Regions from separate parts of the Kluyvera intermedia genome, predicted to be linked through region 2. Evidence: predicted binding sites of a transcription regulator. Region 2 holds the regulator's gene; each other region holds the start of a gene.

Region 1 (5,935 bases), 2.2 Mb from region 2:
TCTGACTACGGAACGCTCATTATGACTGACAAAAAATATATCGTTGCGCTCGACCAGGGTACCACCAGTTCCCGCGCCGTTGTTATGGATCATGACGCCAACATCGTCAGCGTGTCACAGCGCGAATTCGAACAAATTTATCCAAAGCCAGGCTGGGTTGAACATGACCCGATGGAAATCTGGGCCACCCAAAGCTCCACGCTGGTCGAAGTGCTGGCAAAAGCCGACATTAGCTCTGACGAGATTGCCGCTATCGGTATTACCAACCAGCGTGAAACCACGGTGGTGTGGGAGCGGGAAACCGGCAAACCGATTTACAACGCGATTGTGTGGCAGTGCCGTCGTACTGCGGATATTTGCGAAAAATTAAAACGTGACGGTATGGAAGAGTATGTGCGTGATACCACCGGACTGGTGGTTGACCCGTACTTCTCCGGCACCAAAGTAAAGTGGATCCTTGATCACGTAGAAGGTTCCCGTGAGCGCGCACGTCGTGGCGAGTTGCTGTTTGGCACCGTCGATACCTGGCTTATCTGGAAAATGACCCAGGGACGCGTACACGTCACCGACTACACCAACGCCTCGCGTACCATGCTCTTTAACATCAACACTCTAGAGTGGGATGACAAGATGCTGGAGGTGCTGGATATCCCGCGCGCCATGCTGCCAGACGTGCGCAAGTCGTCAGAAGTATACGGCCAGACCAACATCGGTGGTAAAGGCGGTACGCGTATTCCTATCGCCGGGATTGCCGGTGACCAGCAGGCGGCGCTGTTTGGCCAGCTGTGCGTGAAAGAAGGGATGGCAAAGAACACCTACGGCACCGGCTGCTTTATGCTGATGAACACCGGTGAAAAAGCGGTGGCCTCAAGCCACGGTCTGCTGACCACCATCGCCTGTGGCCCACGTGGCGAAGTGAACTATGCGCTGGAAGGCGCGGTGTTTATGGCGGGTGCATCCATTCAGTGGCTGCGTGATGAAATGAAACTGATTAGCGATGCGTTCGATTCCGAATACTTCGCCACCAAAGTGAAAGACACAAACGGCGTTTACGTGGTGCCCGCCTTTACTGGCCTTGGCGCACCATATTGGGACCCGTATGCTCGCGGTGCAATTTTCGGCCTGACCCGTGGTGTGAACTCTAACCACATCATCCGCGCAACGCTGGAATCTATCGCCTACCAGACCCGTGACGTGCTGGAAGCAATGCAGGCTGACTCCGGTATTCGTCTGCACGCCCTGCGCGTGGACGGCGGTGCGGTAGCCAACAACTTCCTGATGCAGTTCCAGTCCGACATTCTGGGTACGCGCGTTGAGCGTCCAGAAGTGCGTGAAGTGACAGCGCTGGGTGCGGCCTATCTGGCCGGTCTGGCGGTCGGCTTCTGGCAGAATCTGGATGAGTTGCAGGAGAAAGCGGTCATTGAGCGCGAGTTCCGCCCGGGGATTGAAACCACCGAACGTAACTTCCGCTACAGCGGCTGGAAGAAAGCGGTGAAACGCGCATTAGCGTGGGAAGATCACGACGAGTAAGCGCCGAAAGGGATGCCGGATGGCGACGCTAACGCGTCTTATCCGGCCTACAAACGATACCTAACCGTAGGCCGGATAAGCGTAGCGCCATCAGGCAAAAAAAATGCCGGAGATTATCTCCGGCATTTTTATTTCAACCAAACATCGGCAACATTAAATACAGCTTAATCACCAGCGCATTGACGATATCAATAAAGAACGCCCCCACCATCGGCACCACCAGAAACGCGGTATGCGAGGGGCCGAAACGTTCGGTAATCGCCTGCATGTTGGCAATCGCTGTTGGCGTAGCGCCAAGACCAAAACCGCAGTGACCCGCTGCCAGTACCGCTGCATCGTAGTTTTTGCCCATCAAACGATAGGTCACAAAAATGGCGTACAGTGCCATGGCCACGGTCTGCACCGCGAGGATTGCCAGCATCGGCAATGCCAGATCCGCCAATTCCCATAGCTTCAGGCTCATCAGCGCCATGGCCAGGAATAATGACAAACTCACGTTGCCCAGAACCGACACCGCGCGCTCAAAGACGCGGTAAAAGCCCACCAGCGCCAGACCATTACTGAGGATTACCCCAACAAACAGTACGCAGACAAACGTTGGCAACTCCAGCGCCGTCCCTATCAACAGTTGCGCAATCACCTTACCGACCGTCAGGCAGATAGCGATAAGCGCGATTGTTTCAATCAGCACTAACGAGGTGATGACACGCCCAACATCCGGCTTCTCAAATGCGGTCGGCACTTCCTGGTCATCCGGCGTACCGTTTGGTGACGATGAATGCTTCACCAGATAGCGCGCCACCGGGCCGCCAATCAACCCGCCCAGCACCAGACCGAAGGTTGCGCACGCCATCGCCACTTCGGTGGCATTGGTAAAACCGTAGCGCTCGATAAACAGTTTGCTCCACGCAGCACCGGTACCGTGACCACCCGACAGCGTAATTGAGCCCGCCAACAGGCCCATAATAGGGTCAAGACCGAGCAGCTTTGCCATGCCGATGCCCAATGCGTTTTGCAGTAACAGCAGGCCGACAACGACAATCAGGAACATGCCCACCACTTTCCCGCCTGAACGCAGGCTGGCAATGTTGGCATTAAGCCCAATGGTGGCAAAGAACGCCAGCATCAGCGGGTCTTTCAACCCCATATCAAAGTCAATTTCCCAACCCATGCTTTTCTTTAGCACCAGCAACGCCAGCGCCACCAGCAGGCCGCCCGCAACGGGTTCGGGGATAGTGTATTTCTTCAGGAAGGGGACGTTCTGGACCAACTGTCGTCCGAGCAGCAACACCAGCGTTGCGGCCACGAGCGTCGATAAGGTATCGAGATGAAACATAAGTGCAGCTCCTTACTAAACGCATGATCCATTCATACGCGACAAATTTCCGATGTCGTGAGAGCCTCATCATGAGGCGTCGGCCCAAAGTGTAAGCAAGAAAAGGGAAAAAGTGATAGAAAAAGGTACTATTACTCATCAATTTCGTTAACCCCTGCCACCAAATACGTATCTTTTATCCGGGTATTTGCCGCAATATTTTCCCCGACTTCAAAGCAACCGATTGCTTTTACCAGCCAGTCCGCTAAAATCGCCACTTTTCCGACACGAGATGGCCTGAAAAGATGTCCGCTAACACCCTCGAACACGTCGAAGCGCAACCGGTTGCGCCGAAGCACAACAGCGAATTAATTTACCGTCTGGAAGATCGCCCGCCGCTTCCGCAAACCCTGTTCGCCGCACTTCAGCACCTGCTGGCAATGTTTGTCGCGGTGATCACCCCCGCGCTGCTGATTTGTCAGGCACTGGGGCTTCCCGCCGAAGACACCCAGCACATTATCAGCATGTCGTTATTCGCCTCCGGTGTGGCATCTATCATTCAGATTAAAGCCTGGGGCCCGGTTGGCTCTGGCCTGCTGTCGATTCAGGGCACCAGCTTCAACTTTGTCGCCCCGCTGATTATGGGCGGAACGGCGCTGAAAACCGGCGGTGCCGATGTACCAACGATGATGGCAGCGCTGTTCGGCACATTGATGTTGGCAAGCTTCACTGAGATGGCCCTATCCCGCGTGTTGCATCTGGCTCGCCGCGTGATCACTCCGCTGGTCTCCGGCGTGGTGGTGATGATTATTGGTCTGTCACTGATTCAGGTTGGTCTGACGTCCATCGGCGGCGGCTATGCCGCGATGGCGAACAACACCTTTGGCGCGCCGAAAAACCTGCTGCTGGCGGGCGTGGTACTCGCCATCATTATTCTGCTTAACCGTCAGCGCAACCCTTACCTGCGCATCGCTTCACTGGTCATCGCCATGGCGGCAGGCTACCTGGTGGCCTGGGCACTCGATATGCTGCCGCAAAATACCGCACCCACCAACAGCGCTCTGATTATGGTTCCAACGCCGCTCTACTACGGTTTAGGCATCGACTGGAACCTGCTGCTGCCGTTGATGCTGGTGTTTATGATCACCTCGCTGGAAACCATTGGCGATATCACCGCCACCTCCGACGTGTCTGAACAACCGGTCTCTGGCCCGCTTTACATGAAGCGCCTAAAGGGCGGCGTGCTGGCAAACGGCCTTAACTCCTGTGTTTCCGCCGTGTTCAACACCTTCCCAAATTCCTGCTTCGGGCAGAATAACGGCGTTATCCAGTTGACCGGCGTCGCCAGCCGCTACGTGGGCTTTGTGGTTGCGCTAATGCTGATCGTTCTCGGCCTGTTCCCGGCGGTCAGCGGCTTCGTCCAGCATATTCCGGAACCGGTTCTCGGCGGTGCAACGCTTGTGATGTTCGGCACCATCGCCGCATCCGGCGTGCGTATTGTCTCTCGCGAACCGCTGAACCGCCGCGCAATCCTGATTATTGCACTGTCGCTGGCCGTCGGCCTTGGCGTTTCTCAGCAGCCGCAAATCCTCCAGTTCGCCCCGGACTGGCTGAAAAACTTGCTCTCTTCCGGCATCGCTGCCGGTGGGATCACGGCGATTATTCTGAACCTGGTCTTCCCGCCAGAGAAAGAGTAAGCCCGATGCGGCAGTGGCTTTGCCCACTGCCGCTGACATCGAATAATACGATTCCCGCCTTGAGCATTGCGCATAAATCATGCATAACAGGTTTATGTGCCCTGCTCAGGATGGAAGATCATGAAATTTCTTGGAAAGCTGCTTATCTGGCTACTGATCGCCCTGCTGCTGGTGATGCTGGCCTTTTACTTTCTGCTGCAAACACGCTGGGGCGCACGTCAGATTAGCCATTGGCTAAGCGATAACACCGCCTATCAGGTCACCTTTGATGCGATGGATCATCGCTTCTCTTCCCCGTCGCATATCCTGCTGAAAAACGTCACGTTTGGCCGTGATGGCAAGCCCGCGACGCTGGTTGCCAAAGATGTCGATATTGGCCTTAGCTCGCGCCAGATAACCGACCCACTGCATGTGGATACCATCTTGTTGCAGGACGGGACGCTGAACCTCTCGCCGTCCAACGCGCCATTGCCATTTGCCGCCGACCGTTTACAACTGAGAAATATGGCGCTCAACAGCCCGGAAACCGGCTGGGAGCTCAGTGCTCAACGCGTCTTCGGCGGCGTAGCGCCATGGTCGCCAGAAGCAGGGAATGTGCTGGGGAAAAAAGCGCATATTCAGATGAGCGCAGGCTCGCTCTCGCTGAACGGCGTTCCAGCCACCAACGCGTTAATTGAAGGTGATATTAACGGCAGCGAAGTGACGTTAACCACCGTCGGGGCTGATATGGCACGCGGTTCGCTGACCGGCAACGCTCGGCGTAACGCCGACGGTAGCTGGGTGGTGGACAATCTGCGCCTCAACGACATCCGTCTACAAAGCGACAAATCGTTGCTCAATTTCATGGCACCACTGACCACCGTGCCCTCTCTGCAAATTGGCCGCCTGGACGTGACCGATGCCAGCCTGCAAGGCCCAGACTGGGCGATAGCCGATCTGGACCTCAACTTGCGCAACCTGACGCTCAGCAACGGCGGATGGCAGAGCACCGATGGCAAGATCTCGCTGAATGCCAGCGAGTTTATCTACGGCTCGCTGCATCTGCTTGACCCCATCCTCAATGCCGAACTCTCGCCGCAGGGGATTGCGCTGCGCCAGTTCACCTCACGCTGGGAAGGTGGCATGGTACGCAGTTCCGGTAACTGGCTGCGTTCCGGTAACGCACTGGTGCTGGACGATGCAGTCATCGCCGGGTTGGAATATACGCTGCCGGAGAACTGGAAAACGCTGTGGATGACGCCGCTGCCTGAATGGCTGCAAAGCATCACCCTGAAAAAATTCGGGGCGAGTCGTAATCTGGTGATTGATATTGACCCTGAATTCCCCTGGCAGGTCACGGCGCTGGACGGCTATGGCGCAAACCTCCAGGTGGTGAAAAACCGTCAGTGGGGCG
Region 2 (5,935 bases):
AACCACAGACTGATGATGGCAATCACACCAAGCCCCGCGGTTGCCATAAACGACATACGCCAGCCGATAGTTTCCCCAAGCCATGTTGCCGCAGGCACTCCGCCAATGTTAGCAATGGTCAGCCCCATAAACATGGTTGCAACGGCGCTGGCCTGCTTGTGCTTTGGTACCACGCTCGCCGCCACCACTGAGCCAAGACCAAAGAAAGCGCCATGGTTGAGGCTGGTGATAATGCGCGAGAGCATTAAGGTGGTGTAGTCCGGCGAGATAGCGGACAGTACGTTGCCAAGGGTAAAGATAGCCATCAGGAAAATCAGCGCATTACGACGACCGCGATGTGACAGTAATAGCGTCATCAGCGGCGCGCCAACCATCACGCCAACCGCATAGGCGCTGATCAACATACCGGCGGCGGGAATTGAGACATCAACCCCTTTCGCGATAACCGGCAATAAGCCCATCGGCGAGAATTCGGTCGTACCAATACCAAAGGCCCCAATGGCTAAAGCCAATAAGGGAAAATTAATTTTCATACAAAAGCTCCGCTAAGCCACACGCAATACGCGGCATGACAACATGGGGCAAAAGCATGACATTAATCACAGAAAAACAGAAGTGTACAAAACAGCAAAAGATTATTGCTAATTGGGTAACAATAATACGAGAGGGAGCGGATGCTCCCTCACAGAGGGATTAATGCAATATAGCGGTGAAACTTGCTGCGACGATCAGAGCAAGCGCAATAAAGGTAGTACCGAGTGACAACTTAAGATCGGTGCTCATCAATTTTTCTCCTTTTGATTTCCACAGTAAAACTGCGTTTAATCATTTTTGCACAGTTAATCGTAAAAATCTTCACAGATTTAGCAGGATGTTTGTTTTTGTTCTTCCACTTTGCGCCAGGATAAGTCAAAATTCGACGCTTATTTATAAGCGTACCGGCCATTGACCCCCTCCTGTCGTCCTGTATCGTTTTCCCGGCGAAATGCAATCTGCAAGATTGTACCAGGGTGTGTGAAGGCAAACGTTTTCCTTTCGGTTTTATCAGGGGCAGGCCAGGGTCTGGAGTGAGATGGAATGGCAACAATTAAAGATGTAGCGAAGCGCGCAAACGTTTCCACTACAACCGTATCACATGTAATTAACAAAACCCGTTTTGTCGCTGAAGACACGCGTGAAGCGGTTTGGGCAGCCATTAAAGAGCTGCACTACTCGCCAAGCGCCGTGGCGCGTAGCCTTAAGGTTAACCACACCAAATCGATCGGTTTATTGGCAACCAGTAGCGAGGCGGCGTATTTTGCTGAAATCATCGAAGCCGTTGAGAAAAACTGCTTTGAGAAAGGCTATACCCTAATTCTTGGCAACGCGTGGAATAATCTTGAGAAACAGCGCGCGTATTTGTCGATGATGGCGCAAAAGCGCGTAGATGGCCTGTTGGTCATGTGCTCAGAGTACCCGGAATCTCTGCTCACGATGCTCGAAGAGTATCGCAACATCCCGATGGTGGTGATGGACTGGGGAGAATCCAAAGCTGACTTTACTGACTCCGTGATTGATAACGCCTTTGAGGGCGGTTATATGGCGGGTCGTTATCTGGTGGAACGCGGGCATCGCGATATCGGCGTGATCCCAGGGCCGCTGGAGCGTAACACTGGTGCGGGTCGTCTGGCGGGCTTTATGAAAGCCATGGAAGAGACGATGATAAACGTCCCAACCAACTGGATTGTACAGGGCGATTTTGAGCCTGAGTCTGGCTATCGTGCGATGCAGCAAATCCTGTCCCAGCACCCTCGTCCAACCGCAATCTTCTGCGGTGGCGATGTCATGGCGATGGGCGCACTGTGTGCTGCCGATGAAATGGGTCTGCGGGTTCCGCAGGATATTTCGCTTATCGGTTACGATAACGTGCGCAACTCCCGTTTCTTTACCCCGGCGCTGACGACGATTCATCAGCCAAAAGATTCACTGGGTGAAACGGCCTTCAATATGTTGATGGACCGCATCGTAAGTAAGCGTGAGGTGTCTCAGTCGATTGAGGTGCATCCGCGCCTCATCGAACGCCGCTCCGTGGCCGACGGCCCGTATCGCGACTATCGCCGCTAAGTCCTGATGCGGACGCCTTATTCCGGCGTCCGCAGCCACTCATCGTTTAACGTCTCACTGTCTCCCAGATACTCTAACAACCAGCTTAATGCCGGTGAGGCTTCGCTTTGCTGCCAGGTGAGACAACAGGCTGCATCCGGGAAGGGATTTTCCAGTGTTAATGCGACCCACTCCCCGCTCTCAAGCCACGGTTGCGCCCGATGTCCGGGTACCATTGCCGCGCATAGTCCAGCAGAAATGCAGGTTTCCGACGACGCCCAGTCCGGTACCACCACTCTTTTTTGGTTATCCAGAAGCCAGGTCGTCCGCTTGGGTAGCGAGCGAGAGGTATCCTCAAGCACCAATGAAGGCCAATTGCGCAACACATCATCGCTGAGCGGCCCTTCCATCTTTGCCAGCGGATGCGAACAGGCGACAACGCAGTGCCAATTAAGCTTACCCATGTCGCGAAAGGCAAAACGCCCGCCGATTGGGATGGCCTGGGTCGCGCCAATCGCCAGTTCCACGCGACCATCCGACAACGCATCCCACACGCCGTTGAAAACTTCCTGAAATACGATCAGCTCAACATCGTTAAAGTGGCGATAGAAATCAACAATCATCTGGCGAGTCCGTTCCGGTTTAACGATGTTATCTACCGCAATAGCCAACTGCCCACGCCAGCCGTTGGCAATCTGCTGACACTGTTGGCGGGTGATCTGCATTTTTTTGATAACAGATCGCCCTTCTTTCAAAAACCATGCACCGGCAGGCGTTAGCTCAACGTCCCGGTGCCGCCGTTCAAACAAAGGCACCGCAAGCCATTCCTCTAACTGACGGACGGTATAGCTCACCGCCGAAGGCACACGGTGTAATTCCTGCGCCGCGGCGCTAAAGCTGCCGTTGCGCGCAACGGCATCAACCACTTCTAAGGAATATTCAGACCACATTTTTTGCCTTCAAATATTTTGAATCCATGACTCAAATATTAGCGTTTCACAACCACCATTGCACTCTCTACACTCTGCGCAATTGTTTATTCATGAGAAAAAGGTCGATTTATGCAACCGGGGAAAGGATTTTTAGTCTGGCTAGCAGGACTGAGCGTGCTGGGTTTTCTGGCGACAGATATGTATTTACCTGCCTTTGCGGTTATTCAGGAAGATCTGCAAACACCAGCATCCGCAGTGAGTGCCAGCCTGAGTTTGTTCCTCGCCGGTTTTGCCCTCGCGCAGCTTTTGTGGGGGCCGCTGTCAGACCGCTACGGCCGTAAACCGATTCTGCTGACCGGGTTAACCATTTTTGCGCTGGGCTGCATAGGCATGTTGTGGGTGCGTGATGGTACCACACTGCTGGTACTGCGCTTTGTACAGGCCGTAGGCGTTTGTGCGGCGGCCGTAACCTGGCAGGCGATGGTGACTGACTATTATCCTGCGCAGCGCACTAACCGTATTTTCGCCACGATTATGCCACTGGTCGGCCTATCTCCAGCCCTCGCCCCGCTTCTGGGTAGCTGGTTATTAGTGCATTTTGATTGGCAGGCCATTTTTGCGGCATTATTTATCATTACCCTGGTGCTGATGTTACCCGCATTTCGCCTGAAGCCGGCACACAAGAAAAATGCCACCAGCGAAGAAAAGCTGACCTTTATGCGCCTGCTGCGCAGTAAGGACTATCGTGGCAACGTTCTGATTTACGCCGCGTGCTCTGCGAGTTTCTTCGCATGGCTGACAGGTTCGCCATTTATTCTGCATGAAATGGGTTATAGCCCAACCGTCATTGGCCTGAGCTACGTTCCTCAGACCATCGCTTTCTTGATTGGTGGCTACGGTTGCCGTGCCGCACTGCAAAAATGGCAGGGTGCTCAACTTCTGCCATGGCTTTTGGTGGTCTATGCCCTCAGCGTTATTGGTACCTGGGGCGCTGGTCTGGCAGAGAATGCCTCGCTGACTGCGTTACTGATCCCCTTCTGCGTGATGGCTATCGCCAACGGGGCGATTTATCCTATCGTCGTCGCTCAGGCTTTGAAGCCCTTTCCGCAGGCAACCGGGCGCGCCGCTGCGTTACAGAATACGTTGCAGCTGGGCCTTTGCTTCCTGGCAAGCCTTGCCGTGTCGACGCTCATCGCCACCCCGCTGCTGACTACCACCTGTGTGATGCTTGTCACCGTGGTGCTGGCGACGATAGGTTACAGAATGCAGCTCGCGGCACGCCGTGAAGAACGTGCTGCCGAACAGACCACATCTCACGCCTAATCATCAGGCATATCAATGCCATGATAAATCGTTAGGACGCTAAGATTTTTAGTTGAATCAATAAACTTAGCGTCCTATACTGGATCGGCATCACATAATTAATATACAGTGCAGTTATTGAGCGGCGGCAGGATGCCACCCATTAAACCATGGATTGGCTTTCAGCAAGGGACTCCTCCCTTTCTCTATGTTACGTCGGATAGCAGGCTCACGAATTATTCGTGACATTTCTCACAAACCAAGAAAAGCGTCTACGCTGTTTTAAGGTTCTGATCAACAGGTCGGGATGGAGAGGCTATGAGCTCATCGTGTATAGAAGAAGTCAGCATACCGGAAGACGACTGGTATCGTATCGTTAGCGAGTTGCTCGGACGAGCAGGCATCGAAATTAATGGCAATGCCCCCAGCGATATACGAGTCAGAAATCCCCGGTTTTTCAAACGTGTTTTACAAGAAGGTTCGTTGGGGCTTGGCGAAAGTTATATGGACGGTTGGTGGGAATGCGACCGGCTGGATATCTTTTTCGACCAGGTACTGAGAGCCGGACTGGAAAACCAAATCCCCCACCATTTAAAAGATACGCTGCGAGTCGCAGGGGCACGTATTTTCAACTTACAAAGTCGCAAACGTGCCTGGCAGGTCGGCAAAGAACACTACGACCTTGGCAATGATCTTTTCAATCGTATGCTTGACCCCTACATGCAGTATTCCTGTGCTTACTGGAAAGAGGCACAAACTCTCGAAGAGGCGCAGCAGGCAAAACTTGAATTAATATGCCAGAAATTGCAGCTTGAGCCGGGTATGCAGGTGTTAGATATCGGCTGCGGCTGGGGCGGACTTGCCGCTTATATGGCAAAAAAACACGGTGTCAGCGTGAAAGGCGTCACCATTTCCGCCGAACAACAAAAATTGGCTCAAGCCCGCTGTGAGGGGCTGGACGTAGAGATTCTGCTTCAGGATTATCGCGACCTGCACGCTCAGTTTGACCGTATTGTTTCCGTTGGCATGTTCGAACATGTCGGCCCCAAAAACTACGATACCTACTTTTCGGTTGTCGACCGTAATTTAAAACCCGACGGTCTGTTCTTATTGCACACAATAGGCTCGAAGATAACCGACAACAACGTTGATCCGTGGATTAACAAATACATCTTTCCGAATGGCTGTTTACCCTCAGTACGCCAGATTGCGCATGCCAGTGAACCCCATTTTGTGATGGAAGATTGGCACAACTTTGGCGCTGACTACGATACGACGCTGATGGCCTGGCATGAACGTTTCCTTGCCAGTTGGCCGGAAATCGCAGACAACTATTCCGAACGATTCAAACGCATGTTCAGCTACTATCTCAACGCCTGCGCGGGTGCTTTCCGCGCGCGTGATATTCAGCTATGGCAGGTCGTGTTCTCCCGCGGAGTTGAACAGGGTCTGCGCGTCGCGCGTTAGTCACCTACCGCCTGCGTCGTTCTGGCGCAGGCGTTTTTCATTACGACTTAGGGTATCTGGCTTTACTCCGCCGCAGCCTGCTGCGCCGCTTCTTTCGCCGCCATCACGCGCTCAACGGTATCGACGACCGCCTGCGTTTGCGGATCGATTTC
Region 3 (5,935 bases), 1.7 Mb from region 2:
CAGTGCCATCCGCTTCTCCCAAAAAATAAAGGCGCCGAAGCGCCTTTAAAGGATAGTGTAATCAATTGATTACTGGTATTCGCTCATCGGTACGCAAGAACAGAACAGATTACGGTCACCGTAAACATCGTCGAGACGTTTCACCGTCGGCCAGTATTTGTTCGTCATGCCAGCCGGGAAGACAGCGACTTCACGGGTGTAACCGTGGTTCCATTCAGCCACCAGCTCATTCTGAGTATGCGGTGAGTTGACCAGCGGGTTATCCTCAAGCGTCCACTCACCCGCTTTCACACGGTCGATTTCAGCACGGATCGCCAGCATCGCCTCAATAAAGCGGTCCAGTTCAGCTTTGCCTTCCGATTCAGTCGGCTCAACCATCAGCGTACCCGCCACTGGGAAGGACATGGTCGGTGCGTGGAAGCCGTAGTCAATCAGGCGCTTAGCAATATCCAGCTCGCTGATGCCGGTCTCTTCTTTCAGCGGACGAATATCGAGAATACATTCATGCGCCACGTGACCGTCACGACCGGTATACAGCACCGGATAAGCGTCTTTCAGGCGAGTGGCAATGTAGTTGGCATTCAGAATCGCCAGCTGGCTTGCCTGTTTTAAGCCTTCTGCGCCCATCATGCGGATATACATCCAGCTGATTGGCAGAATAGAGGCACTGCCGAACGGTGCTGCGGAGACCGCGCCCTGACGGGTCAGCATTCCTTCAATGTGAACCACGCTGTGGCCCGGAACAAACGGTGCCAAATGCGCTTTCACGCCGATAGGCCCCATACCTGGGCCGCCGCCGCCGTGCGGGATGCAGAAGGTTTTGTGCAGGTTAAGGTGCGACACGTCCGCGCCAATAAAGCCCGGCGAAGTAATGCCCACCTGCGCGTTCATGTTCGCGCCATCAAGGTAAACCTGGCCGCCGAACTGGTGCACGATTTCGCACACTTCACGGATCGTCTCTTCATACACGCCGTGGGTAGACGGATAGGTCACCATAATGCAAGACAGGTTCGCCGCGTGCTGCTCCGCTTTCGCGCGAAGATCGGCCAGATCGATATTACCGTTTTTATCACAAGCCACCACCACCACCTGCATCCCCGCCATTTGCGCGGAAGCTGGGTTGGTGCCATGTGCTGAGCTTGGGATAAGGCAAATATCACGATGGCCATCGTTGCGGCTTTCATGGTAGTGACGAATCGCCAGCAGGCCCGCATATTCGCCCTGTGCACCGGAGTTCGGCTGCATACACAGCGCGTCGTAACCGGTTAATTTCACCAGCCAGTCGGACAGTTGACCGATCATCTGATGGTAACCTTCCGCCTGGTCGACCGGGCAGAACGGGTGCAGTTCCGCAAATTCAGGCCAGGTAATCGGGATCATTTCAGCGGCAGCATTGAGCTTCATGGTGCACGATCCCAGTGGGATCATCGCCTGATTCAGCGCCAGATCTTTACGCTCCAGAGAGTGCATATAACGCATCATCTCGGTTTCGCTGTGATAGCGATTAAAGACCGGGTGGCTGAGGATGGCATCATCACGCAGCATGGCCTGTGGGATCGAGCGGCTATCGAGCGCCACGTCTTTGTCCAGCGTGTCGACATCCAGACCGTGGTTTTCACCCAGAATCACGTTAAATAGGCCCACCACATCTTCGCGAGTGGTGGTTTCGTTCAGGGTGATCCCCACGGCGTTGAGGATGTCGCTACGCAGGTTGATCTCAGCGGCTTGCGCGCGCGCCAGCACGGCGGCTTTGTCTGCCACTTCGACACACAGGGTGTCAAAGTAGTGTGCAAAACGCAGCTTCTGACCTTTCTGTTGCAGACCGGCTGCTAGAATATCGGTCAGGCGGTGGATGCGATTGGCGATACGTTGTAAGCCAACCGGACCGTGATACACCGCATACAGGCTGGCAATATTAGCCAGCAGTACCTGCGAGGTACAGATGTTGGAGTTAGCTTTCTCACGGCGGATATGCTGCTCGCGAGTCTGCATCGCCATGCGCAGCGCGGTATTGCCCGCCGCATCTTTCGATACGCCGATAATACGGCCCGGTATCGCGCGTTTGAATTCATCAATGGCAGCAAAGAACGCCGCATGTGGGCCACCGTAGCCCATCGGTACGCCGAAGCGTTGAGCAGAGCCGAAGACAATGTCCGCGCCCTGTTTGCCCGGTGCGGTTAACAGCACCAGCGCCATAAAATCAGCGGCGACGCTCACCACCACTTTGCGAGATTTCAGCTCAGCAATCAGCTTGCTGTAGTCGTGAACTTCACCTGTCGTTCCTACCTGCTGTAACAGCACGCCGAAGACATCCTGATGCTCCAGCGCTTTGTCAGCGTCATCCACAATAACGTCAAAACCGAAGGTTTCTGCGCGGGTGCGGACCACGTCCAGCGTTTGCGGATGTACATCAGCGGCAACAAAGAAGCGGTTGGCATTTTTCAGTTTGCTAACGCGTTTAGCCATCGCCATCGCTTCAGCGGCAGCGGTCGCTTCGTCCAGTAAGGAGGCTGACGCCATGTCCAGACCGGTCAAATCCAACGTCACCTGCTGGAAGTTGAGCAGCGATTCCAGGCGCCCTTGTGAGACTTCCGGCTGGTACGGGGTGTACGCCGTGTACCAACCTGGGTTTTCCAGCATATTACGCTGGATAACCGGCGGCAGCTGCACCGGGGTGTAGCCCATGCCAATATATGACTTAAAGCGCTTGTTGCGACCGGCAATCGCCTTCAGCTCCGCCAGCGCGGCGAATTCTGTGGTGGCGTCGCCTACCTGCGGCGGCGTAGCGAGCTGGATATCTTTCGGCACGATCTGCCCAATCAGTGCGTTTAATGAATCCGCGCCGACGGTTTTGAGCATCTCTTGCTGCTGTTGGGCATCCGGCCCGATGTGACGTTCAATAAACGCGCCACGGTTTTCAAGCTGGCTTAAAGTCTGTGTCATGAGCGATGGTTCCTGAAACGTGCGGTGATTTTAAGATTTCCTCTTCCTTTGGGAGAGGTTTGAGGTGAAGGCGAAAAGATCCCCTCACCCCGGCCCTCTCCCAAAGAGAGAGGGAGAAAACCGTTACTCGTTTTCGAGTAAGGCTTCATAGGCAGTTGCATCGAGCAGTGCCGCAACCTGAGATTCGTCGCTGGCTTTGATTTTGAAGATCCAGCCACCTTCATACGGTTCGCTGTTCACCAACTCCGGTGAGTCACCCAGTTCTTCGTTGACGGCGACAATTTCACCGCTGATTGGCGCGTAAATATCGGAGGCCGCTTTGACAGATTCCGCTACCGCACAGTCATCACCCGCGCTGACAGTTGCGCCCACTTCAGGCAGGTCAACAAAGACCATGTCACCGAGTAATTCCTGCGCGTGCTCGGTGATACCTACGGTGTAGCTGCCGTCAGCTTCTTTACGCAGCCATTCGTGTTCTTTGCTGTATTTCAGTTCTGCTGGTACGTTGCTCATCAAAAAATCTCCAGAATAAGAATCGGTTACGCGACGGCTTTGCCGTTACGTACAAAAATAGGTTTGGTCACTTTCACCGGCATTTCGCGGTTACGGATTTGCACAATCGCCGTTTCGCCAATCCCTGCCGGGACGCGGGCCAGCGCAATGCTGTGGCCTAAGGTTGGGGAGAAGGTACCGCTGGTGATCACCCCTTCACAGGCGTTGCCATTGGCATCGGTAAAGCGTACCGGCAGTTCGCCGCGCAGGACGCCTTTTTCAGTCATCACCAGGCCAACCAGTTGCTCAGTCCCTTTCTCGCGCTCCTGCTCCAGCACGTCACGACCAATAAAATCACGGTCAGCCGGTTCCCAGGCGACAGTCCAGCCCATATTGGCGGCCAGCGGAGAGACACCTTCGTCCATTTCCTGACCGTACAGATTCATGCCCGCTTCCAGACGCAGCGTATCGCGTGCGCCCAGGCCACAAGGCTTCACTCCAGCCTGTACCAGCTTCTGCCAGAAATCAGCGGCCTGCTCTTTCGGCAGCGCAATTTCATAGCCCGCCTCACCGGTGTAACCGGTGGTTGCGACAAAGAAGTCACCCGCCTGCACGCCAAAGAAGGGTTTCATGCCGTCAACGGCCTGACGCTGCTCATCGGTAAACAGACTGTTGGCTTTCGCCTGCGCGTTCGGTCCCTGTACTGCGATAAGCGACAGATCATCACGGACGGTGATGTCGATGGCATAAGGTTCGGCGTGTTGGGTAATCCAGGAGAGGTCTTTTTCGCGGGTGGCAGAGTTAACAACGAGGCGGAAATAATCTTCGGTGAGGTAATAGACTATCAGGTCGTCAATCACGCCACCCGAGGCATTTAGCATGCCGCTATAAAGCGCTTTACCCGGTTTGGTCAGCTTAGCAACGTCGTTCGCCAGCAGGTAGAGCAGGAATTCTCTGGTCCGCGGACCGTGGAGGTCAACGATGGTCATATGCGACACATCGAACATCCCGGCGTCGGTACGCACCGCGTGGTGCTCATCAATCTGCGAACCATAATGCAGCGGCATCATCCAGCCGTGGAAATCTACCATGCGCGCGCCACACAACACGTGCTGATCATACAAAGGCGTTTGTTGAGCCATCATGTCCTCGTTTTGTAAATCGCACCACAAAACCCAACGCCGACACCTCAGTGAGGCACCGACGCAAACGTTATCTTTTCCCTGAAGTTACCACTGAACACCGTCGTTAACCATCAAGAAAAAAGGGGCATCACATTAGCTTATGACCCAAAGCTGCGAAAAATCATACAGAACTATCAACTGCAAAAAAGCGAAATACGCCACATATTATTAACAACATTGGCGAGATATTTAGCACAAGATAATATTTCATGCGGAAAATAAGGCGCGTTTTCCGTAACAAATAAATGGATGGATTAAGAAATCTAATGCGAAAAAAGGCGTGAAATTAGATTTTTTCAAATGAGGGGGCGACTCCCGGTGGAATCACCGGGAGTAAAAGTGTGAGCGACTTAACGAAGCCACTCAGGCAGGTCATTCAGGCCCATCGCCTGACGGATCAACTGAGGTTTCACGCCAGGTAACGTATCGGCCAGTTTCAGGCCAATATCACGGAACAGCTTCTTCGCCGGGTTTTCACCCGCGAACAGCTCGCGGAAGCCCTGCATTCCGGCCAGCATGACCGCCGCGCTGTGCTTGCGGCTACGCTCATAACGACGAAGATAGAAATGTTGACCAATGTCTTTGCCCTGCGCATGCAGGCGCTTTAACTCATTGATCAGTTCCGCAGCATCCATAAAGCCCAGATTCACGCCCTGCCCGGCAAGCGGGTGGATGGTGTGCGCCGCGTCGCCCACTAGCGCCAGACGATGCGCAGCAAACTGGCGAGCATAGCGCCCGGTGAGCGGGTAGATCTGCCGCTCACTCTCCACCTTGCAAAGCCCCAGGCGGTTATCAAAGGCAATATTCAGCGCTTGATTAAACTCGACCTCATCGGCCTGTTGCATCCGCTCGGCTTCCTGTGGAGACAGCGACCAGACAATAGAGCATAAATGAGGATCGGACAGCGGCAGGAAGGCCAAAATACCTTCGCCGTGGAAACACTGGCGCGCAACGGCTTCATGCGGCTCATCTGTGCGCACGGTTGCAACCAGCGCATGATGGCGGTAATCCCAGAAGGTCAACGGAATATCGGCTTTGTTACGCAGCCAGGAGTTCGCACCGTCGGCGCCGACCACCAGCCGAGCCGTTAGCATGTTGCCATCCTTCAGGGTCAGAAAGGCTTCGTTCTCTCCCCACACGACCTGCTGTAATTCTGCCGGTGCCATTAATGTAACGTCGGCGCAACGCTCGGCCTTTTGCCATAGCGCCTGATGAATAACCGCATTCTCGACGATATGACCAAGATGGCTGTAACCCATACTGCGATCGTCAAACGCGATGCGACCAAAGCTGTCTTTATCCCACACTTCCATGCC

Evidence for each region. The regulator PurR, encoded in region 2, represses purine synthesis genes. The targets are predictions, from matches to a motif close to CANGCAAACGTTTGCNTG.
Region 1: a site for PurR is predicted at 3,079-3,096, ahead of U0026_RS00485 (nucleobase:cation symporter-2 family protein). Genes of this name have one in related genera too.
Region 3: a site for PurR is predicted at 4,638-4,655, ahead of gcvT (glycine cleavage system aminomethyltransferase GcvT). Genes of this name have one in related genera too.

Annotation. Positions count from the first base shown of each region.
Region 1 is NZ_CP139986.1:99,761-105,695, reverse strand. It holds gene glpK (glycerol kinase GlpK) at 22-1,530, shown strand; gene gltS (sodium/glutamate symporter) at 1,664-2,866, opposite strand; gene U0026_RS00485 (nucleobase:cation symporter-2 family protein) at 3,151-4,542, shown strand; gene U0026_RS00480 (AsmA family protein) at 4,663-5,935, shown strand, end outside.
Region 2 is NZ_CP139986.1:2,597,655-2,603,589, forward strand. It holds gene U0026_RS12550 (MFS transporter) at 1-533, opposite strand, end outside; gene cydH (cytochrome bd-I oxidase subunit CydH) at 694-783, opposite strand; gene U0026_RS12555 (hypothetical protein) at 767-946, opposite strand; gene purR (HTH-type transcriptional repressor PurR) at 1,078-2,103, shown strand; gene punR (DNA-binding transcriptional activator PunR) at 2,121-3,032, opposite strand; gene punC (purine nucleoside transporter PunC) at 3,144-4,337, shown strand; gene cfa (cyclopropane fatty acyl phospholipid synthase) at 4,635-5,783, shown strand; gene U0026_RS12580 (riboflavin synthase) at 5,846-5,935, opposite strand, start outside.
Region 3 is NZ_CP139986.1:884,586-890,520, reverse strand. It holds partial or broken gene U0026_RS04240 (SDR family oxidoreductase) at 1-9, opposite strand, end outside; gene gcvP (aminomethyl-transferring glycine dehydrogenase) at 70-2,943, opposite strand; gene gcvH (glycine cleavage system protein GcvH) at 3,067-3,456, opposite strand; gene gcvT (glycine cleavage system aminomethyltransferase GcvT) at 3,483-4,577, opposite strand; gene ubiI (FAD-dependent 2-octaprenylphenol hydroxylase) at 4,970-5,935, opposite strand, start outside.